3 regions of the Plantactinospora sp. DSM 117369 genome follow, and region 1 is predicted to be linked to each of the others. Evidence: riboswitches for the same ligand, from Rfam matches in the RefSeq annotation. Region 1 holds a riboswitch; each other region holds the start of a gene.
What was found. Region 1 has a riboswitch for cyclic di-AMP ahead of ACSMXO_RS00550 (C40 family peptidase). Riboswitches for the same ligand answer to the same signal wherever they lie in the genome.
Positions count from the first base shown of each region.

Region 2: it holds a riboswitch for cyclic di-AMP, as region 1 does, so the genes downstream of both, ACSMXO_RS11570 (C39 family peptidase) here and ACSMXO_RS00550 (C40 family peptidase) in region 1, are expected to answer to the same signal.
Region 3: it holds a riboswitch for cyclic di-AMP, as region 1 does, so the genes downstream of both, ACSMXO_RS34040 (coiled-coil domain-containing protein) here and ACSMXO_RS00550 (C40 family peptidase) in region 1, are expected to answer to the same signal.

Region 1 covers NZ_CM132446.1:121,328-126,807, reverse strand. Annotated here, with positions in the region: gene ACSMXO_RS00565 (zinc metalloprotease) at 26-1,012, shown strand; gene ACSMXO_RS00560 (pyridoxamine 5'-phosphate oxidase family protein) at 1,014-1,586, opposite strand; gene dcd (dCTP deaminase) at 1,687-2,265, shown strand; gene ACSMXO_RS00550 (C40 family peptidase) at 2,413-3,453, opposite strand; cyclic di-AMP (ydaO/yuaA leader) riboswitch at 3,466-3,606, opposite strand; gene ACSMXO_RS00545 (N-acetylmuramoyl-L-alanine amidase) at 3,873-5,480, shown strand, end outside.
Region 2 covers NZ_CM132446.1:2,584,737-2,593,413, reverse strand. Annotated here, with positions in the region: gene ACSMXO_RS11625 (hypothetical protein) at 508-669, opposite strand; gene sigJ (RNA polymerase sigma factor SigJ) at 666-1,652, opposite strand; gene wrbA (NAD(P)H:quinone oxidoreductase) at 1,792-2,403, shown strand; gene ACSMXO_RS11610 (hypothetical protein) at 2,515-2,793, opposite strand; gene ACSMXO_RS11605 (hypothetical protein) at 2,777-2,935, shown strand; gene ACSMXO_RS11600 (DUF6153 family protein) at 2,862-3,488, shown strand; gene ACSMXO_RS11595 (DUF305 domain-containing protein) at 3,587-4,228, shown strand; partial or broken gene ACSMXO_RS11590 (metal-sensitive transcriptional regulator) at 4,538-4,712, shown strand; gene ACSMXO_RS11585 (TetR/AcrR family transcriptional regulator) at 4,806-5,399, opposite strand; gene ACSMXO_RS11580 (hypothetical protein) at 5,409-5,732, shown strand; gene ACSMXO_RS11575 (DUF2269 domain-containing protein) at 5,825-6,352, shown strand; cyclic di-AMP (ydaO/yuaA leader) riboswitch at 6,584-6,727, shown strand; gene ACSMXO_RS11570 (C39 family peptidase) at 6,733-7,518, shown strand; gene ACSMXO_RS11565 (NADP-dependent oxidoreductase) at 7,886-8,677, opposite strand, start outside.
Region 3 covers NZ_CM132446.1:7,995,039-8,003,715, forward strand. Annotated here, with positions in the region: gene ACSMXO_RS34030 (ABC transporter permease) at 254-2,794, shown strand; gene ACSMXO_RS34035 (cation diffusion facilitator family transporter) at 2,945-3,859, shown strand; cyclic di-AMP (ydaO/yuaA leader) riboswitch at 4,109-4,236, shown strand; gene ACSMXO_RS34040 (coiled-coil domain-containing protein) at 4,243-5,346, shown strand; gene ACSMXO_RS34045 (cellulose binding domain-containing protein) at 5,458-6,657, opposite strand; gene ACSMXO_RS34050 (YnfA family protein) at 6,948-7,280, shown strand; gene ACSMXO_RS34055 (hypothetical protein) at 7,448-8,026, shown strand; gene ACSMXO_RS34060 (SRPBCC family protein) at 7,914-8,366, opposite strand; gene ACSMXO_RS34065 (1-phosphofructokinase family hexose kinase) at 8,502-8,677, shown strand, end outside.

The DNA.
Region 1 (5,480 bases):
TCTCCGGATGCAAAGGGTGTTGGCAATGGCGTTTCGTGGACTGCGACCGTCGTCGCGTTCCGGCATGACCGGCATGGCGAGCATCTTTCTCGTCCTGCTGCTCGGACCCGGTCCGGTGGTGGCGGCACCCCCGGGCTCGGCCGGAGGGTCCGGCGGACCGGGCTGCGCCGAGACGACCGAGGCTCATCCAGATGGGAAAATGCGGCCCGGAGCGGCGCACACCACCGAGCCGAACGAGCTGACTCCGACCGAGGCCGCCGAACTGGATCGTGCGGTGGACTCGGCGTACGCACAACGGGTCGGGGTGGCACCGCTTGGCGTATCGGCGAGGCTCAGGATCACCGTCAACGTGGTGTTCCACGTGATCAGCGAGCGGCGGACCCGGGCCGACGGGGACATCCCACTGTCACTGATCAACACCCAACTGAAGGTGTTGAACGACTCGTTCGGCGGGCGTACCGGTGGGGCCTGGACGCCGTTCCATTTCAGGCTGAGGAAGGTGAACCGGGTGGTGAACCCGGCCTGGTATCCGATCGTGCCGGAGAGCCCGGCGGAGGCGCAGATGAAGCGTGCGCTGCGGGTCGGCGGCAAGCACACCCTGAACGTCTACACCGGACTACTGGACGACGAACTGCTCGGCTGGGCGTCCTTTCCGAAGCGCGAGTTCGACCCGCACGACGGGGTGGTGGTACTCGCCGAGTCGCTGCCGGGCGGCACGGCGGCGCCGTACAACGCGGGTGACACCGCAACCCACGAGATCGGACACTGGCTGAACCTCTACCACACCTTCCAGGAGGGCTGCGCGGGTCGAGGCGATCACGTCTTCGACACGCCCGCCGAGGCGGAGCCGGGCTTCGGCTGCCCGCAGCGACGGGACACCTGCACGACAAGGCCGGGCCTCGACCCGATCCACAACTTCATGGACTACTCGGTCGACGCCTGCATGTACGAGTTCACCTTTGGGCAGGCGCTCCGGATGCTCAGGGCGTGGAAGGCGTTCCGCGAGCCGTAGGTCAGGACGCCGGGACCGGCGCCTCTTCGACGGCCCGGCGCCGGCCGCGTCGCTTTGGCGCGGCGGCGGCACTGCCCTCGGGACCGCCGGCCGCGCCGGCCGGGTCGAGCCAGACCTGCACGGCGGGACGCTCGGACCGGTCTCCGGCGGCAAGCGGCGTGGCGCCGTTGCTGCCGTGCCGGGCAACCATCGCCACGTCGACGGTGAACTCGAAGAGCCGCCAGTCGACCTGCGGTGCGGCCCGCAGGTTGCCGGCGAGCTGGTCCACCCGCGCCTGGTCGGTCACCGGTCGGGCCCGGCCGGCGACGTACGCCTCGTCGTCGCTGTCCTCGGGAGGGAACGAGTGCAGCGCGTAGCGCCCGTCCCGTTCGAGGTCGCGCCGCTTCGGAGAGTCGACGACGAAACAGAAGAGTCCCTCGTCGGTGATGACCGGGGACACCGGGTGCACGCGCGGCCCACCGTCGGCGCGCACGGTCGCCAGGTAGCCGAGACCCGGGCCGTACTGCTGGATGAGGACGCGGATCGCGTCGGCGAGTCGGGGCTCGTCAGAGGCGAATTCGGACCAGGATGCCATGGGTACATTCTATCGAACACATGTTCGATCACCTACCCCGATCCCACCCATCGGCGAGGTCGCGGCCCGTCGACTTCGCACGACTCGCTAAGGTGATCCGGTGCTGCTCTCCGACCACGACCTAGTGATCGAGATCAAGGCGGGCACGCTCGCGCTCGAGCCGTTCGAGCCCGCGCTGGTGCAGCCGTCGAGCATCGACGTACGCCTGGACCGGCTCTTCCGGGTCTTCAACAACCACCTCTACACGCACATCGACCCGGCGGTGCAGCAGGACGACCTGACCTCGCTGGTCGACGTGCCGGACGGCGAGCCGTTCGTGCTGCACCCGGGTGAGTTCGTGCTCGCCTCCACGCTGGAGGTGATCTCCCTCGGCGACCAGCTGGCGGGAAGACTCGAAGGAAAATCGAGTCTGGGCCGGCTCGGCCTGCTCACCCACTCGACCGCGGGCTTCATCGACCCCGGCTTCTCCGGGCACGTCACGCTGGAGCTGTCGAACGTGGCCAACCTGCCGATCCGGCTCTGGCCCGGGATGAAGATCGGTCAGCTCTGCATCTTCCGGCTCTCGTCGCCGTCCGCCCACCCGTACGGGTCGGCCGTCTACGGCTCGCGCTACCAGGGGCAGCGCGGCCCCACCCCGAGCCGCTCCTGGCAGAACTGGCGCACCTGGCCCACCCGCTGACGCCGCGGTCGACAGCAGCAGCACACCGGCACCGAACGGCCCGGACCGGGCCCGACCGGAAGCTGGAACGCGAACAGAACCGAATGGCAAGAACCCCCGCCGCACCTGCGCGACGGGGGTTCTGCCGTTGACTCGGTCCGGCAGGCGTCAGCCGGGTCTGCCGAAGCTGTGGATCTCGCCGTCGTCCATCCGCTTCATCTTGATGGGTTCGCCGGCCCGGGAGGCGTGCACGATCCAGCCGTCGCCGACGTACATGCCGACGTGGCTGAGGTCGGCGTAGTAGAAGACCAGGTCACCGGGGCGTAGCGCGGAGCGGCTGATGCTGGCCGTCTGGCTGCGCTGCGCCCGGGCGTTGTGCGGCAGCGACACGCCGCCCTGGTTCCAGGCCGCCAGGGTCAGGCCAGAGCAGTCGTACGAGCCGGGGCCTTCGGCACCCCACTTGTACGGCTTGCCGATCTGGGCACAGGCGAACTTGACCGCCTTGCCGGCCGCACCTCCAGGGTAGGTGGCCGGGCAGGGTGCGGGCCGCAGCGGGCCGGCCGAGCCGTTCCCGTACGCCTGGATCCGCAGCTTCTGCAACCGCTCGACCTCGGCGTCGATCTCCTTCTTCTTCGCCGCCAGCTCTTTCTCGGTCTTGGTCAACTGGCTGACCAGCCGGTCCAGCGGAGCCTTCTGGGAGGCGTACTTGTCCTTGAGGTCGACGACCGCCTGCACCTCGCGCTGCTGCTGCCGCGCGAACTGGTCGAGCACCGAGAGCTGGCCGACCAGCGCGGTCGGCGACTTCGAGGTGAGCAGGGCGTTGACCGCCGAGGCCTTGTCACCCTTGTACGCCTGCACCGCGAAGTCGCTCACCCGGTTCATCGCGGCGTCGATCTGCGACTGGAGCGGGGCGATCTTCTTCTGCAGGGCGGCGGCCTGCTTCTTCTTCGCGGCCAGGTCCTGCCGGGTGGCGTTGTGCTTCTCGACGACCGGCTCCAGCTTGCGCCAGGCGGTGTCGATCTGCTGCTCGATCTCGGCCACCGACGGTTCGGCGAGCGCCGGCGTCGTGCCGGTGAGCAACACCGCGGCGCTGGCCAGTGCGGTGAGCGCGATGGCGAGAATGGACCTTCGAGGGCGCGGTTTCGCGTTCCCGGCGTCGGTGGATGCCGACCGGAGGGATGGCGACCGCGACGGGGCAGGGGGAGCCACCGGGGTCCGTACTCCTTCTTCCGTAGCCCGCCTACCGGGTTAGCTGACGGGTTCGGGCGGGAAGATTGTCGCCCTACCGCGTGAGACGCGGATTCACCCCATGAAGCTCGGGTCCCCGGTTCGCTGAGTGTGACGATTCGGCGGTGTCGAGACGTCGCCGCCCGGCTAGGCGGCCTGCCGTCGGCTCGACGGTCCCCAACACTAGAGAAGGGTGTTATCCAAACGCAACCCCGTGATCTGAGTCGATTCGTTAGGTATCGGACCGGTCGCTGACGGTGGGAGCCACTGGGACACGCCGAACACGCTGCGTGTCGGTGAAAGTTTTCTGCATAGCGACGAGCTCTGTCGGCAGGTATTGACGGGCACCGGTCCCGGGTGGAGGGTGATCTTCAGGCCCACCCCCGGCTCATGGAGGTTCGATGCTTCCCACCAGACACCCGCTGAGCAGGAGAATCGCGATCGGGGCCGCAGTCGTCGGCGCCGCCGCGCTGCTGCCGGCCAGCCCCGCGCCAGCCACCGTCACATCCCCCGACACCCGGCAACAGGAGTACGCCGCCGCGGCGGCCGAGTTCGGCGTACCCGAGAGCGTGCTGCTCGGCGTCTCCTATCTGGAATCTCGCTGGGACACGAACGCCGGCACGCCGAGCACCAGCGGCGGGTACGGCCCGATGCACCTGACCGACGTCGCCGGGCTGGCCGCCGAGCCGGAACACCCCGAGCACGGCGAGGACCGGCGCGGTGACGACGCCCGACCCGCCCGACCGGTGACCGGACCGGCCGGGCCGTACGCCGACCGGACCGGCGACGCACCGCCCGGCGGGCAGACCCTGGACGCCGCCGCCGCGCTGACCGGGGTCGACGAACACCTACTCCGCGCCGAACCGGCGGCGAACATCCGGGGCGGGGCGGCGCTGCTGGCGTCGTACCAGCAGGCGCTGGCCGCGCCGACAGGCCCGGCCAGCGACCCGGCGGCCTGGTACGGCGCGGTGGCCCGGTACGCCGGCAGCGACCGCGCGGATGCCGCGGCGGCCTTCGCCGACGAGGTGTACCGGACCCTCGCCGAGGGCGCCACCCGGACCACCGACGACGGCCATCGGATCACCCTGCCCGGCCGCCCCGGGATCGCACCGCAGCGCTCCTGGTTGGACCGGCTCGGCCTGCCCGGCACGCCCCGTCCGGACGGGCTGGAGTGCCCGCGCGACATCTCCTGCGAGTGGATTCCGGCCCCCTACCAGGCGTTCGGGGACGGCGACTACGGCAACCACGACCTCTCCGACCGGCCGGGCCGGCAGAAGATCGAGTACATCGTCATCCACGACACCGAGGGCAGCTACGACACCACGCTGCGGCTGGTGCAGGACCCGACCTACGTGAGCTGGCAGTACACGCTCCGCTCGGCGGACGGGCACATCGCGCAGCACGTGAAGGGCAAGGACGTGGCCTGGCACGCCGGCAACTGGTACGTCAACGCCAAGGCGATCGGCCTCGAACACGAGGGCTTCGCCGCCCAGGGCACCTGGTACACCGAGGCGATGTACCGGACCTCGGCCAAACTCGTCCGCTACCTCGCCGACCGGTACGACATCCCGCTGGACCGCGACCACGTCATCGGGCACGACAACGTCCCGGGCATCCTGCCGGCGAACGTGCGCGGCATGCACTGGGATCCGGGCCCGTACTGGGACTGGTCGCACTACTTCGACCTGCTCAAGGCGCCGTTCCGGGGCATCGGCCTGCCCGCCGCCGGCCTGGTCACCATCGATCCGGACTTCGCCACCAACCGGCCGGCCTTCACCGGCTGCGAGACCGCCGGGGTGCCGTGCCCGGCCCGGGGATCGTCGTCGGTGATCCTGCGTACCGCGCCGGCCGCCGACGCGCCGCTGGTGAACGACATCGCGCTGCGCCCGGACGGCACCCCGAACACCATGCACATCTCCGACCACGGTGCCCGGGCCTCGGCCGGCCAGACCTACGCGCTCGCCGGCCGGCAGGGCGACTGGACGGCGATCTGGTATCTCGGGCAGAAG
Region 2 (8,677 bases), 2.5 Mb from region 1:
GCGGCTGGTGGGGTCGTTTGTGACAGCGATCGTTAGTTGGCCGGCCTCGCGCTTCTGAGCGGCAGCAGAGTTCTTCTACGTCGTGGGATGCGGCTGAAGAAGCTGGCCGTCCCGTCCTTGGGCAGCGTCACCTTGGTCGGGGCGGGCGCCGGCGGGAACTTGGGGGATCCGGCCGCGTAGGTTCGCCGGCAACGCGGCCAGCGCGGCCGGTGCCGGCGGCGTGGCGGAGGGTAGCGACGCGGTAGACGCCGACGAACCGGCCGGCGGCGAAAGCTGGACCGGGAGAGGGAGGGCCATCGTTGCCGCCGCATCCGGCGACGATCGACAACAGGGTTCCCAGGGCCACCGCGCGAAGTAGTCTGCTCGTCCTCACGGATGCATGACGCTCCGGCGCGATCGAAGCTTCACGCAGATCGGGGAATGCACCGCGTCTCACGGTCGGTGTTGAGGGCTCCTCAGCCGGCCCCAGGCCAACTAACCGTCGCAATGGCCAATTATTTGCCGCAGTCACATCGTTCGGGTCACGGCGGTCGGCGGAACCTGGTCGACCTGCTCACCCGCCTCGTCGATCATCACGGCGAGAGGAACAACTGACCCGGCCTCGACGGCCGCCGCTTCCGGAGCTGTCAGCCAGTGAACCTTTTTCAACCTGGACCGCGCGGCGCTCACGCACCGCGTCCGACCTTGCGGTCCGCCGGACCGCAAGGGGAGGTTGGAAAAGGTTCAGTGGTCCAAGAGCGGAGCTTGTCGGGGTTGAGTACGGCCCAGATGTGGTTGATGCGGTCGTCGGTGATGTCGAACGCCATCACCGACACGGTGACGCCGTCCCGCTGAGCCACCAGACCGGGTTGACCGTTGACCGTGCACTCCTGGAGCGTTACGCCGGCCGCCACGGCGGGCCGGCCGACGAAGAAGCGGGCAACCTGCTCGGCGCCCTCGACCGGGTGGAGCGCGGCGGTGACCAGCCCTCCGCCGTCGCCGGTCGCCGTGGCGTCGGGGGCCAGCAGGCTGATGAGTGCATCGATGTCCTTGGCCTCCCACGCGCGCTTGAAGGCCCGGACGACGTCGGCACGCCGGGCTGACGAGCCCGGGTCAGGCCGCAGGGCGCGGATGCGCCGGCGGGCCGACGCGGCGAGCTGGCGGCATGCCGCCGGGGTACGGCCGACGATCGCGGCCACGTCGGCGAAGGGGTAGCCGAAGACGTCGTGCAGGATGAACGCGACCCGCTCGGCAGGGGTCATCGCGTCGAGTACGACCAGGAAGGCCATGCTGACCGACTCGTCGAGGGTGACCCGGTCGGCCGGGTCGAGGCCGCCGCCGGACCGCCCGCTGATCCACTCCGCCCGGTCAGGCAGCGGCTCCGGGATCCATTCGCCCACGTAACGCTCGCGCCTGATCCGCGCCGAGCGGAGCAGGTCCAGGCAGATACGGCTGGCAACGGTCGTCAGCCAGGCACCGGGAGAGTCGATGTCCTCCTGCTGCTGCGGGGACATGGCGTACCAGCGGGCGTAGGTCTCCTGTACGACGTCCTCCGCGTCGGCCAGGGAGCCCAGCAGCCGGTACGCGAGGTTGGTCAGCCGACGCCGCTCGCTGACGATCGCGCTCAGGCTCGGGTCGGGCCGGCCGGGTCCCGGCTCGGACGGGTTGGTCATGGGTTTCACCGGCTCCTTCAGACGATCTGGCTCACCTCTCACGACGAACCGTCGCCCCGAATTGTGAGGTCCGCACGTCGCCTCACATCTCGTCGGGCTGTCTCGTCGTACCGGTCAGAACCGCACAGGAAGGAAACCGATCGTGGAACCCGTGCACGTCGCGATCATCTACTACAGCTCCACCGGCAACATACACACGTTGGCGCAAGCCGCCGCCGGAGGCGCCGAGAAGGCCGGCGCCACCGTGCGACTGCGCAAGGTCGCCGAAACCGCCCCGCCGGAGGCGGTCAGCGCCAGGCCGGAGTGGGACCGACACCTGAAGGACACCGCCGACATCGCCGAGGCCAGCCACGACGATCTTGATTGGGCTGACGCGGTGCTGTTCGGCACTCCCACCCGCTACGGCAACCCGGCCAGCCAGCTGCGCGCATTCATTGACACCACGGGCCCGCTGTGGTTCCAGGGCAAGCTCGCCGACAAGGTGTACTCGGCCTTCACCTCCTCCAGCACCGCTCACGGCGGACAGGAGTCCACCCTCCTGGCGCTGGCGAACACGTTCTGCCACTGGGGCGGCATCATCGTGCCCCCCGGCTACACCGACCCCATCCAGTTCCAGTCCGGCAACCCCTACGGCACCTCCCACGTGGTCGGCGACGGCCCGCCTGGTGAGGTGATCCTGCAGGCGGCCCGCCACCAGGCCCGCCGGGTCGTCGACATCGCCGCCTGCCTCAAGGCCGGCCGCGCCGCCTGATCGCGCGCAGGACACCGATGGCGCCGGTCGCGGCGCGGGCGGGGTCCCGGCGGTGGGTGCGAGAGAAGGTTGTTGACGGTCGGTTCGTGACGACAGACCGCGACACCCTTCTCACCGCGCGGCACGTGAAGATCGACGACTGGCTCGGCGGCACACAAGGCCGAGGGTGGCGGCGTCCAGACCGTCGTCGCCGACGACCCGCGGGACGCCGGCCAGATTGACCTGGTCCAGCAGCACCCGCGGCAGGAAGCCGACAGGTTCCGTCGCGGCGACTTCACCGACCCCGCGAGCATCCACGGCGGCCGTTTGCCCGGACTCGCCGTCCTCCGCGACAGCGCCGGGAAGATCGCTATCGAGTATGAGGAGACCGGTGATGATCGCCCGGATCACCTACACCACCAGCGACCCGGCGATCGTCACCGCCCTGCACGCCTGGTTCGACGCCCAGGTCAGCGACCATGACGTACACGCAACGCCCGCAGCGCCCTCGCCGACGACGCCCGCGCCGGCTACGACATCGACTTACCGTTGACCACAGCGATCCCCGTATCGAGTGGCGGTTGCGACAGCCGGCACGCCGGAATTCCCCGCTGGCTACGATGACCATGATGGCAGCCATGACCCGACACCAGCTCGGCCGCGTACTTGCGGCGGGCCTGTCATCGGTTCGGCTGCTTGCCCTGCTCGGCGCCCTCGTCGGCGTGATCGTCATGCACCAGCTCGCCGGGACGGTCGCACCCGGCGGTCATCATCACCACGATTCGGGCGGGCCGGGGCCCGACGTGGCGGTGGCCCAGGCGATGACGCCCGGGGATGTGGGGCAGGCGGTGGTCGACCGCGGAGCCCAGGCATGCCCGCCGGAACACCCGTGTCCCACGACTCCGCATGGACATCCCGGACAGGTGTGCCAGTTCACCTCCCAGGGCCACGGACTGGCCGCCCCGGCACCGGCTCTGACCCCGGCACCCAGCGTCTTTCCATCCATCACGCCAGCGCTGTCACCGCTAACGGCGGCGAACGACGCGGCGGACGGCAGCGGCTGCGGCCCTCCGTCACTGACCGCGTTGTCCATCTGGCGAATCTAGGCCGACTCCCTGCCGGTACCGATCCGCCCGCTGCGGGCGGGTCGGCCGGACACGCCTGCCTTCGACCTTTCGTTCTCGTTACAGGGAGTCACTTCGTCATGCGCACCAACCGACACGTTTTCCGGCTCGCTGGGCTGGTCGTGGCCACCCTCGTGCCGGTGGCCCTCGCCGCCGGCTGCGGCGGCGCCTCGCACGGAGGCGGCCACGGCGACGATCAGGCCACCGCCAGCCCCACTGGTACCGCGTCCGCCACCGTGGCGTACAACCAGGCGGACATCGCGTTCGCTCAGGAGATGATTCCGCACCACCAGCAGGCCGTGCAGATGGCTGAGCTCGGCGAAGCCAGGGCCAGCGACCCGAAGGTCAAGGAACTCGCCGCGAAGATCAAGGCGGCGCAGCAGCCCGAGATCGAGCAGATGACGGCCATGCTGCGAGACTGGGCCGTGCCCATGCCGTCGCCGTCGAGTGGCGGGCATGGCACGCACGGCGGCAGCCCCACCGGGGCAATGCCGGGAATGATGTCCGAGCAGGACATGGCCTCGCTGGAGAAGGCTGACGGCGGCGAGTTCGACCGCATGTTCCTGGAGATGATGATCCAGCATCACCAGGGAGCGGTGCAGATGTCCGACACCGAACTGCAGCAGGGGCAAAACCCGGCCGCGAAGGACCTGGCCGCGAAGATCAAGGCGGATCAGACCGCGGAGATCGGCCAGATGCGGAGCATGCTCAGCGGTAAGTAGCTGATCAGTGAACCTTTTTCAACCTGGACCGCGCGACACTCACGCACCGCGTCCGACCTTGCGGTCCGCCGGACCGCAAGGGGAGGTTGAAAAAGGTTCAGTGGCGGGTGGGCCGGGTGTACCCGGCCCACCCGCCCGGCTTGTTCTCCGGACAACGTCACCCCGGATCGGGCAGCGAGGTGCACGTCGACCGGAAGAGCCCGCCGACGCCGTGGACCCGGGGGACCCGCGTCGCGGACCGCCAGCCCAGCGCGGAAGTCAGGCGTTCGCGATGCCGTAGCCGGCGGTGGTGACAGCGGCTCGAATCCCGAGAAGATGGTCGACGACGACCGCTATTGCATCGACGTGTTCACCCAGATCTCCACGATCCAGGCGGCACTGGACAAAGGTGGCCCTCGGCCTGCTCGACGGCCACGCCCGGCACTGTATGCGCGAAGGCGTCGTCGAGGACCGCACGGAGGAGATGGCCGCAGTGGGACACTGACTCGGTACCAACCGTGGCGGAGACCTGTCCGCGCCGCACGACCTCAAATCGCAGGGCAGCCGTACGGCCCGAATCACCGGTCGCCTCGGTGGTTCACGCCGGCGGCCGTAGCCCCGTCAAGGTGACGGTGACCAGGCGCGTCACCGCCGCCTCGGACGGCAGGCCGCCGGCTGCGGTGAGCGCGCCCAGACAGTAGGCCGCGAGCTCCTCTGGCGCGACATCTCCGCGAACGTCGCCTACGGCGGCGGCCTCGGCACACAGGTCCCGGACCAGATCGTGGAGCTCGCGCTGGGCCTGTGCGAGTTGTTCTCCGCGATGCAACACCGCGGAAAGATCACCGCCGTGCCGCCCACGCTCGTGGACGATGCGCGCGTAGTGCTCCAGCACCGCGCTGAGCTGCTCGCCGGGCCGGCCGGGCTGGTTGCGGCGCTCGGCGAGCTGGTCGAGGTGCCCGGCCACGTGTCGCTCGTGCCACGCCCGCAGGATCGCCTCGACGTCCGGGAAGTACTTGTACAGCGTCGCCCGCCCGATGCCGACCTTCTCCGCGACCTGCGACATCGTCACCGACAGCGGCCCGTGCGCGGCCGCCAGCGACCAGGTCGCGTCCAGAATCGCGTCGCGGACATCGCGCCGGTGCGCCTCGATCGTCTCGTTCCACAGTCTAGGCACGTCACCAGGATACACCATGACGATCCGATGACGATCTGGCTTGACAGCGACAGTCTGTCTCGTAAAACTGGGGTCGAATCCGGATCACGACAAACTCGTACCTGCCTCGGAGAACCCATGCCTGACTCACCTGGCCACGCCGCCCTCGATCCCGGCACCAGCCGCGCAGCCACCCCAGCCTGGGTGAAAGTGTTCGGTATCGGCATCGGTGCGCTGGTGCTGCTGCTCCTCCTCGGGATGTTCGCCGGCGGTGGCCACGGCCCCAGCCGTCACCTGCCCACCGGTGACACCCCCACCTCCGGCGTGCCCGGCACATCCGGCGGTCACATGCCGCCCGACGGCGGCCATTGAACCTTTTTCAACCTGGACCGCGCGACGCTCACGCACCGCGTCCGACCTTGCGGTCCGCCGGACCGCAAGGGGAGGTTGAAAAAGGTTCATTGATGATGGGTCCCCGCCTGCGCCGGTTCGCGCTTACCGCGCATGTCACGTTCTCCGTCGGCTGGCTCGGCGCCGTCCTGGTCTTCGTCGTCCTCGCCGCCGTCGGGCTAGCCAACCAGGACACGCAGCTGGTACGAGCCGCCTACCTGGCGATGGAACCGGTCACCTGGTACGCCCTCGTGCCCCTGAGCATCGCCTCGCTCGTGACCGGAATCGTCCAGGCATCAGGCACCAGTTGGGGCCTCACCCGACACTACTGGGTTCTGTTCAAACTCATCCTGAACATCCTGGCCACCGCCGTCCTGCTGATGTACACGCAGACAGTCGGCCACATCGCGCAAGCGGCCACCGACCCGGCGTTGCCGGGAAACGACCTGCGTGCCTTGGGAACCTCGCCGCTGCTTCACGGGACCGCCGCGCTGCTGCTTCTGCTCGTCGCCACCATCCTGTCCGTGTACAAGCCGCGCGGCGCTATCTCGTACCGGACGGACCGACGCCGCATGCGACGAGGAGCACTCGCGCTTCGATAGCGGCCTGCGCCAGCCGTGCTGACGGTCGACCGCCTTCACGGCCGGTATCACCGGAGGACCCGTTCGTGACGTTTTCCAACATCCTTTACGTCGCTGCGTATACCTGGCCGGGAACGCACGCGATGTGAGTGCGGTGGCTCACATGATTGGGTGAGCGTTTGGCATCCCTGATCGGCTCCTCGTAGCGTCGGCGCCGCCTGATTCGGTTGTCAGTCATTGACCAATGGCGTCGAATCGGGCCCGCCTAATCGCTTTCAGCGAGCCGGGGACCCATCGCATCTTGGGGTGAATCCGTAGGCCAAGAGGCCAGGTAGGGCATCCTCTTTCCCCGCCCGAACCCGTCAGCTAACCCGGTCGGCGGCATGGGAAGGAGACCGTGCATGCTCGAAGAACCATCGCGTAGCCTGTTCCGACCTGGCGCCCTTCGCCGGGCACAGAGGCTGGGCCTATTGTCCGCCGCCGTCGTGACAGCCGCGACAGCCGCGACAGCCGGAGCCCTGCTCAACCAACCGCCAGAGGGAACCTCCAGCGGCGCCACAGCGCAGTCACTTGTTCCGGCCGCCGCCGACCCGGACACCGGGGCGTCGACCGGTCCTGAATCCCGTTCGGTGGCACCTGCCGACGAGCCGTCACAACCGGCGCAGCCCGATGCTCCCGCAGAAAAAGTGCTCGACGCGTCCTTCGAGTATCAGCCCAACTTCTATTACTGCGGGCCCGCCGCGGTGCGTAACGCACTCAGCGCTCGTGGAATCGATGTGAGCCAGGACCAGCTTGCCCGGGGCCTGCGAACCACGGTCAACGGCACTGACTCCGCCGAGGACACGACTCGTGTGCTCAACGAGATGGTCGGAAGCAACTGGTACCGCACCCGGATGATTCCGGGACAGGACGCGACACCCGCGCAGATGGATCGACTCCAGGCCGACGTGGTGCGGGCGACCAGCAACGGCTACGCCATCGTGGCGAACATCGCCGGCGGCGCCACCGATGCCGACGGGACGTGGCATGACTTCCCGGGCGGGCACTACATCGCACTCGTCGGCTACAGCGACGACGGGCGCATGGTGAAGGTGTCGGACTCATCGGGGATGTTCGGTCCGGCCAGCTACTGGATGAGCACCATCAACATGGCGAACTGGATCGGAACCCGCGGCTACTCCGCCTGATCACCCCACCCTTCGGCCCACAGACGAGGTCGACGGGCAAGCTGCCGGTGGCCGGTGCAACCGCTGGCCTACCGGCAGCGTCGCCGCGACAGTGGCTACCACCTGTTCCTGAAGGCACGCCGGAATCTGCCTCTGGCGCCCCGCTGGACGTCTGTGTCAGCCGGGGGCGGTTGAAGGTGGGGCGTTGTTGTCGGCGGGCGGGGCCGCCGCCGCGGCCCGTCACCTTCGGCGAACTGGGCCGCCACGACCCGCCAGCACACCCCGCCCGATGGGAGGGCTTCCGGTAGGCCGCGTCGACCTCGGCTGGTGTCCCACCGCCGGGACGCGATCCCGGTCTGGTGCCGTGGCCACCGGCTCGCCAGCGGGCTCACAACTCGATGACGAGTCGGCCCCGGACGCCGCCGGCCGCCAGGAGCCGATGGGCTTGCGCCGCCTGCTCCGGCGGGAAGGTGTCGGCGACTCGGAGGCTGAGCCGTCCTTCGTCGGCGAGCCGGCGGAGCAGGTCGAGTTTGTCGCGTCGCCCGTCGTAGTCGTGCACGTAGGCGTAGACGAGGGTCACGCCGCGCGTCGCGGCCGCCCGCTCGAACGCCGGGTGGTCCGGCACGCCGCGTACGTAGGCCAGGGAGCCGCCACGGCGGATGGCCGTGAGCAGCGGGGCGCCGATGATCGCGGTGTCGACGACCGCGTCGACACCGTCGGTGGTGAGCGCGCGGAAGCGATCGGCGACCCCAGGCCCGCGGGCGACGGTGCGGTCGGCGCCCAGCGACGCGACGAGGTCGGCGTCTTGTGGGGCGGCGTCGGCCAGCACGCGGTGCCCGGCGGCCTTGGCCAGTTGTACGGCGTAGCCTCCGACCGCCCCGGCCGCGCCGGTGACGGCGAGGGTGCTGCCCGGGGTCAGGCGTAGCTGGTCAAGGGCATGCAGGGCGGTGAGCCCGTTCATCGGGAGCGTGGCCGCCTCGGCGTGACTCGCCCCGGCCGGTGCCGGGACGACCCACGACTCGGGAAGCACGACCCATTCGGCGTACCCGCCGCCGGCCGGGCGGGTGGGGTTGACCATTGCCATCACGCGGTCGCCGATAGCGAGGCGGCGGTTGGTGCCGGAGCTGATCTCGTCGATGGTGCCGGCGACATCCAGGCCGGGGATGACCGGTTCCGTTCC
Region 3 (8,677 bases), 2.1 Mb from region 1:
ATCCCCGGCCGGAGTATTCAGTCAGGTCCGGAGCGAGCGCGACGTTGCGGAGTCCCATCCCGCCCGCGTACAGGGCGAGGGTGTGTCCGTTCTCCTCGTCGGCGGGCCGGCCGGGCGCGCGGCAGCCCGCGTACGTCGGGCCGGCGCCGAGCTGTCCGCATCTCGACAGCTCGGCGCCGCCGCGCCCCGCCTCCGGCGACACTGGCCCGATGCGCCCCGTCGAACCGGTGCACGCCGTCGCCCGCCCCGGCGGATGAACCGCCCGCTGCTCCGCCTCGCCCTGGCCGGGCTGCGCGCGCACGCCGTACGGGTGGTGCTGACCGGGTTCGCGGTGGTGGTGGCGGTCGGCTTCCTCGCCGGCACCCTGGTCTACGGCGACACCGCCCGGGCGGCGTTCTACACCGACCTGGCCCGGTCGGCCCGGAACGTGGACGTGGTGGTGGAGCCGGAGCACGGGCTGCTCACCCCGGCGACGGTACGCCGGGTGGCGGCCGTCGATGGTGTGGCGGCGGTGGACGGGCGGGTGGTGGCCTGGCTGGGCGTACTCGACCGGAACGGCAAGCTGATCACCAGCCAGGACCACATCGGGTACGCCCTGTCGGTGCCGGGTGACGCCGCGCTGGCCCCGTACGACGTGGCGGCCGGACGGCTGCCGCACAGCGCTGGCGAGATCGCCCTGGACCGGGCCACCGTGGCCGGCGCCGGTTTCGCGCTCGACGGCCCGGTGACCGTGCTGGACCGGGCCGGTACGGCGCACCGGCTGCGCCTGGTCGGCGTGCTGGACCTCGGGGTGAACCGGCTCTTCGGCGGCTCCGCCGTCGCCGCGCTGACCCCGGCCGACCTCGGCACGCTGACCGGTACCGCCGACTACGCCCAGGTGGTGGTCCGGGCCACCGAGGGCACCGACCTGGCCCGGCTGCGGGACCGGATCGCCGAGGCGGTCGGCCCGGGCACGCGCGCCCTGACCGGGGCGGCCCTGCGGGACCGGCTCGCCCGGCAGGCGGCCAAGTACGTCGACGGCTTCCTCGCCGTACTGCTCGGCTTCGGCCTGGTCTCGCTCACCGTCTCGGCGTTCGTCATCTACAACACCTTCGCCATGCTCGGCGCGCAGCGGGTCCGGGAGGTCAGCCTGCTCCGCTGCGTCGGCGCCTCCCGGGCGCAGGTGCGCGGCGCCGTACTCCTGGAGGCGGGCATCCTCGGCCTGCTCGCCTCGGTCGGCGGGCTGCTGGCCAGCCTGCTCGTCGGGTACGGGCTGATCCGGGGTCGTGAGCTGGTCGCCTCGGAGATCCCGCTGCACGCCCCGGTGGTGCGCTGGCCGACCGTGCTCGTCGCGCTCGGCTTCGGCACCCTGGTCACGGTGCTGGCCGCGCTGGTGCCGGCGGTGGAGGCGAGCCGGGTGGCGCCGCTGGCCGCACTGCGGTCCCGGGACGCCGTCGAGGCCGGCGGCGGCCGGCGCCGCCGTACCCGAATCGCCGTCGCGCTCGGCCTGGCCGGGGTCGGCGGGCTGGCCGTACTGGTCGGGCTGCCGCTGGCCTTTCCCGGGCTGCCGCTGGTGCTCGGCGGCGGCATGGTCGCCTTCCTCGGCGCGGTGGTGGCGGCCCCGCTGCTGGTCCCCCGGGCGGTCCGGCTGGTCGGCTGGCTGCCGGCCCGGGTCTTCGGGCCGGTGGTACGGCTGGCCGTGGCGAACGCCCGACGCAATCCCCGGCGGGCGGCGGCGACCAGCACGGCGCTGACCATCGGGGTGGCCCTGATGGCGATGTTCAGCGTGCTGCTGGCGACCGCCCGGGAGCAGGCCGGACGGGAGCTGGCCGAGAACTTCCCGGTGGACTTCGTACTCGACCGGGTCCGCACCGACGGCTCCCCGGCGGCGGTACGCGGCCCGCTGCCGCCCGGGCTGGCGCAGCGGCTCCGCCCCGATCCGGCGTTCGGCACCGTCGCCGAGGTACGCCTGGCCAACTCGCCGCTGGACGACCGGATCCGGGTCTGGGCGGTACCGCCCGAGCGACTGCACGGACCGATCCGCCCCGAGGTGACCGCCGGCAGCCTGGCCGGGCTGGCCCCGGGCACGGTGGCGGTGAGCCGGCAGCTCGCCGCCGACCGGGCCATCGGGGTCGGCGACCGGATCGCGCTCGGCCTCGGCCCACCGGGGCCGCTGACCGTGGTGGCGGTCTACGACGACAGCCCGGTCGACGGTGCCGCCCTGGTCCCCTGGGCGTCGTTCGTCGCCGCGTACGGCCCCGGGGAGCCGGACCGGCTGCTGGTCGACCTCGCTCCGGGGGTGTCGACGGCGGCCGGCAGGCAGGCGCTGGACGCGGCCCTGGCCGACCAACCGGCGGTCCGGGTACGCGGTCTCGCCGACCAGGCGGACGCGCTGTCCCGCACCCTCGACGAGCTGCTGGGGATCTTCGCGGCCCTGCTCGGCATGTCGGTGCTGATCGCCGTGCTGGGCATCGGCAACACGCTCGCGCTCTCGGTCGTCGAGCGCCGCCGGGAGTCGGCGACGGTCCGGGCGCTGGGCCTGTCCCGCCGGCAACTGGCGACCATGCTGCTGACCGAGGCGGGCCTGGCCGGTGCGGTCGGGGCACTGTCCGGGATCACTCTCGGGCTCGGCCTCGGCTGGACGGCGGCGATGGGCCTGATCAGCAGCTACGGGCACGGGCTGCCGGCCGTACCCGTCGGGCAGCTCGCCCTCTGCGCCGCGCTGGCCGCCTCGGCGGCGGTGCTGGCCAGCCTGCTGCCGGCCCGCCGGGCCGCCCGGGCCCCGATCGTCGCCACCCTCGGCGACGACGGGTGAGCCGGGCACGCCCGTCCGTCGTTCTCCGGTAGGGACGGGTCACCGTCGTTCTCCGGTAGGACGGGTCACCGATTCCGCACAGGACGGGTTCCCGCCGCCGCCCGCCCGGCAGTATCGACGGCGGGGGCGACGCGGCGGAAGGAGGGGGCGTTGGGGGCCGGGCACGACCACGGGGGGCAGTTGACCCGGGCGGCGGAACGGCACCGGGGACGGCTCTGGGCCGCCTTCGGGCTGCTCGCCGTCCTGATGGTGGTCGAGACGGTCGCCGCGCTGGTCACCGGCTCGCTCGCGCTGCTCTCCGACGCCGGGCACATGTTCACCGACGTGCTCGGGATCGGGATGGCGCTGGCCGCGATCACGGCGGCCCGGCGGGCGGCCGGCGACCCGCAGCGGACCTTCGGGCTCTACCGCCTGGAGGTGCTGGCCGCGCTGGCCAACGCGGTACTGCTGTTCGGGGTGGCGCTCTACGTGCTGGTCGAGGCGGTACGCCGGTTCGACGACCCGCCCCGGGTCGCGGCCGGCCCGATGCTGCTGGTGGCCGTGCTCGGCCTGCTGGCCAACGCCGCCGCGTTCGGCCTGCTCCGGGCCGGGGCGCGGGAGAGCATCAACGTGCGCGGCGCCTACCTCGAAGTGCTCGGGGACCTGCTCAACTCGGTAGGCGTGATCGTCGCCGCTGTGGTGATCATCCTGACCGGCTGGCGCTGGGCCGATCCGATCGTGGCCCTGGCGGTCGGGCTGCTCATCCTGCCCCGCACCTGGCGGCTCGGCCGGACCGCCGTACGCATCCTGGTGCAGGCCGCGCCCGAGCACCTCGACGTGGCCGCCGTACGCGCCCGGCTGGCCGGCGTACCCGGGGTCTGCGACGTACACGACCTGCACGTCTGGACCCTCACCTCCGGCATGGAGGTGGCCTCGGCGCACCTGAGGCTGGACAGCGACGCGGAGGTCGGTACCGTACTCGCCGCGGCCCGGTCGGCGTTGCGCGAGGACTTCCACATCTCGCACGCCACCCTCCAGGTCGAGCCGAACACCGCCCCCGGGGGCTGCGGGCCCACCGACTGGTGACCGGTCGCGACGCTGCGTCACAGCGCGGCCGGCCGGAAACTGTCGGAATTCCGCCTCAGCAGACGTCGAGGCTCACCGATAGTTAGCGGCATCTTAAGTTTCGACCCGGTGCTTGAGGTTTTTGTCCGGATACATCCTTGCGGAGTAGGAGAATTGCGAATCTAACTCCGGCAACGCCACGTATCCCCGGGCGGCAACTGCCGGTAGGCTCGGCTCCGGTCTCCGCCGGGCGGCGCCCTCCGGCGCCTGCGGAGGCCGTCGCCTAATCGCACACGCGAGCCGGGGAACCACGTACCAGGGGTGCATCCGCTCCAGCGGTAGGGATCTTCCGTCCCGAACCCGTCAGCTAACCCGGTCGGCGGCTGACGGAAGGACATTGTCATATGCCGTTCCTGGCACCCACCCGACAGGCTCCGGCGTCCGCGCGGAGAGCCACGAGACCGCCCCGGAAGGCCGCGACGACCGTGGCCGTCGCCCTGGGCATGGTCCTCGCGGCACTCGGCGGCGCACCCGCCGCCGCGGCACCGGAGTACGCGACCCCCGGGACGCTGGCCGCGGCACCCGGCGGGGACGACATCGACGGAGGCACCGACAGCCTGCGCGAGCAGCTCCAGGCCGCCAGCAAGGGCTACCTGACCGCCAAGAACAGGTTGGCCAACTCCGTCAAGCGGCAGAATGAACTGAACCAGCAGCTCGCCGCGCTGCGTACCGAGGTGGCGACCCGGAGCGAACGGGTCGCCGAGATGGCCGACATGGCGTACCGGACCGGTCGGCTCGGGCAGGTCTCCGCCCTGCTCAACAGCGGTTCTCCGACCAGCCTGGTGGACCGGGCCGCCGCACTCGACACCATCTCGGCGAACGAGAGCCGGGAGTTGCGCGGGTTGCGGGAGAGCCTGGACAAGGAGACCCAGGCCAAGGCGGCGCTCGACAAGGAGGTCGGCGAGCAGCGCAAGCAGGTCGAGGTGATGGAGACCCGCAAGAAGCAGGCCGAACGGGCCTTGGCGGCGGCGAACAACAGCGGCGGCGCCGGCTCGGGGATCAGCGGCAGCGGCGGCGGGTCGGCGCGACCGGCACCCCGCAATCCCGACGGCTCCTTCCCCGACGAGTCGTGCAGTCTCGACGACCCGACCACCAGCGGCTGCATCACCGCGCGGACGCTGCACGCGCTGAAGCAGGCCCAGGCGGCCGGCTTCACCCGGTTCGTCTCCTGCTTCCGCAGTGGTGGCAGCGGCGAGCATCCGAAGGGGCAGGCGTGCGACTTCGCCGCCCAGCGGAACGGGTTCGGCGGGGTGGCGACCGGCGGCGACCGGACGTACGGCAACAACCTGGCGGCGTACTTCGTGCGAAACGCCGATCGACTGGGCGTGCTGTACGTGATCTGGTTCAAGCAGATCTGGCTGCCGAGCAGCGGTTGGAAGACGTACAACGGGGGCAACGGTGACCCGTCCAGCGACCACACCAACCACGTGCACCTGTCGATGAACTGATCGACCGCACCTGAGGCACCGATCGCGGACCGCCGGCACCGCCCGCCACCCCTGGGCAGTGCCGGCGGTTCTCGGTTCGCACCCGGCCGGAACCCCGACCGGGTGCGCCGGTCAGCAGCCGATCCGGGTCGAGCCGAGCGCCACGTCGTCGAACCAGAGCGTGTCGGCGCCCTCGCCGTAGCTCTCCCAGCCCAGCCGCAGGTCGGTGAGGCTCGGCCGCCAGTTGGCCCGGTTGTACCACTGTCCGTCGACGTCGTGCGTGGGCGTACCGTCGGCGGTCAGCCCGGTCACCGCGGTCCCGTTGACCCAGGTGGAGAGCCGGCCCTGCGTGCCGTCCACCATGAACTCCAGGCAGGTCCACTGGTTGACCGGCAGCGGCGCGCTGAGCGCGACACCGTTCGGGCTCTGCTCCGGGAGGGTGGCGTCGTCCGAGGCCCGGTTCCACTGTAGGGCGGCGTTCTGGCCGCCCATCCGCAGGTCACGGTTGCCGTCGTTGGCGTCCCGCATGGCCAGGAAGGTCACGTGCGAGGTCGGCAGCGCGGTGGTGTGCCGGACCCAGAGCCGGGCGTAGCGGACCGCCCCGACGGCGCCGAGGTCCCGGGTGGAGCCGACGAAGACGTGGTTGCAGTAGCCGACGGCGCCGTTGATGCGTACCGACCGGGTGCCCTGGTGCGCGACCGAGGTGTCGATGCTGGCGGTGCCGCTGCCCGAGCAGTCCGGATAGCTGACGCTCCAGTCGCCGGAGGGCGCCGTGCCGGTCTGGTTCTCGAAGCCGTCGCAGAGCACCGCCGTACCGCAGCCGCTCGGTGGCGGGGTGACCGTCGGCGGGACGCTGGTGGGCGGAGTCGTCGGCGGCGCCGTCGTGGGCGGAGTGGTCGGCTCGGCACCGTTGCACGGCTCGCCGTTGAGGGTGACCCCGGTCGGTGCCGCCGAACTGGCGGCGTAGCTGCCCTGCACGCCGAACTCGGTGGAGCCACCGGCCGGCAGCGACCCGTTCCAGGCCACGTTCCGGGCGGTCACGGTCGCACCGGACTGGCTGACCTGGGCGTTCCAACTGTTGGTGATCCGCTGGTCGCCACCGTAGGTCCAGGTCACGGTCCAGCCGTTGACCGGGGTGTCCCCGGCGGTCACCCGGATTGCGGCGGTGAAGCCACCGGTCCACTGGTTGGCCGTGTAGTCGACCAGGCAGCCGGCGGCGGCCCGCGCGGTCGGCGTCAACCCGGTGCCGAGCACGGCGACGCTGCTCGCGGCGATCGCGGTCACCGTGGCCAGGGCCAGGGAGACGCGACGGTACGGTGCGGAGATCCGCATGGGAGTTCCTCTCGGACGACTGCCGGCCCCGTCGCCGCCTCTGGCGCGTGCCGGCAGTGCTGTTACGACGACGAGTGGCCGGCGCGCGCGGCGCGTACCGCCCTCGTTGGACTCCCGTGACCAGCTCCCATGATCATCGATCCACCACGACACCCCGGCCAGCCCGTACCGGTCGCGTGACGACGCCGACCAAGCTTAGAGACAACCATCGATACGAGCAACCGACGCGCTCGCCCGCCCGGCCGGGCTCCCCCGTCAACTCAGGCACTCCGGCCAGCGACAATGACCGAGTGACGATCGCGCGCTCGCTGCTGCTGTTCCTGCTCGCCGCCGTCGCCGAGATCGGCGGGGCGTGGCTGGTCTGGCAGGGCGTACGCGAGAATCGGGGCCTGCTCTTCGTCGCCGCCGGCATGCTGGCACTGGCCGGGTACGGCTTCGTGGCGGCGTTCCAGCCCGATCCGCACTTCGGTCGGGTGCTCGCCGCGTACGGGGGCGTCTTCGTGGCCGGCTCGCTCGGCTGGGCCGTACTGGTGGACCGGTTCCGCCCGGACCGCTACGACCTGGCCGGCGCCGCCGTCTGCCTCGTCGGGGTAGCCATCATCATGTACGCCCCCCGCGGCTGACCCACCCTCGGCGTTTCACGATCAGCGAGCCCGCACCGGGTCGATCGGTCGATCGCCTTCCGGGCGGTCGCGCGCCGGGACGCGACCGCCCGTACGTCGAGTTGCGTACCCGGGCCGTCCACATCCGCACGACGCCACGGCGCGGTTCCGCCGGCACCATCACTGGCATGACGCTCTCTCCGCCCTGGCGAAAAGCCCTCCTCACCCTGCACGTGGTCACCGCGGTCGGCTGGTTGGGGGTCGACGTGGTGCTGCTGACCCTCGGCGTGGCCGGGGCGCGCGGCTCCGACCCGGACGTGGTCTATCCGGTGATGGCCCTGGTCGGGCAGGCCGTCTTCGTGCCGCTGAGCGTGCTCGCCTGGCTGGTCGGCGTCGCCAGCGCGCTGCTCACGCCCTGGGGCCTGGTCAGGCACCGGTGGGTGCTGGTCAAGATGGTGATCACCACCGTGATGCTCGGCGCGGTGCTCTTCGCCCTGCTGCCGAACCTCCAGGCCGCCGAACTCGGTGCGGCGACTCCACCGGATGCCCGGCAGGGCCTACTCGCGGCACCGATCGTCTCCAGCACCTTGTTGGTGATCGCCACGGTGCTCTCCACCTACAAGCCGTGGGGCCGGATCGGCCGGGCCGGTGCGGTCAGGACCGGGCAGCGGCCAGCGCGGCCGGCAGCCGGGTCGCGAGGTCCAGGTGCGCGGCCCGGGCCTGCCGGAACGCGTACCGAAACAGCGGTGCGGGTGCCGACAGGGTGATCTCGACGTCGACGCGTACCAGCCCGTCGGCCTCGCGGGTCAGCCGGGTCTGGTTCCGCACCGTGGTACGCGGCCACTGCCGGGCCACCATTTCCAGCTCGTCGGCCGCCAACCGGAGCAGGTCGGCCCGGTAGGTGACCTGGAACCGGAACGGTCCCCAGCGCAGCCGGTCGGTGACCAGGTCGCTGCGCAGCACTCCGGGCCCGGCCGGACGAGGGCGCACCCGCACGATCAACGGATGCAACTCGCCCTGCCGTCGCACGTCGCCGAGCAGCCGCAGCGCGTCGGCCGGCTCGCAGCGCGCGTGCACCCGGTATCGGAAAGATCCGGTACGCGGCACCCTCTGAGTGTAGGAGCCGGGAGGACCCGGCGCACCGGGTGGCAGACGAGCACGCGCGGCGGGTGGTCCCTCGTGCGGCTGACCAGCGAGGGCCCGGAGCTGCATGGATAGCGGCCAACAGGGTACCTAACGGGCATGAGCGGACATGTCATGGTCTTTGCCCCTGATCCGCAGTTGACGGTCACCATCGACCAGCCCGCCAACGAGACCGAGCTCCACCTGCACCCCGGCGGCCAGGGGGTGTGGCAGGCCCGCATGATCAAGTGCCTGGGCGTACCCGTGGTGCTCTGCGCCGGGCTCGGCGGGGAGAT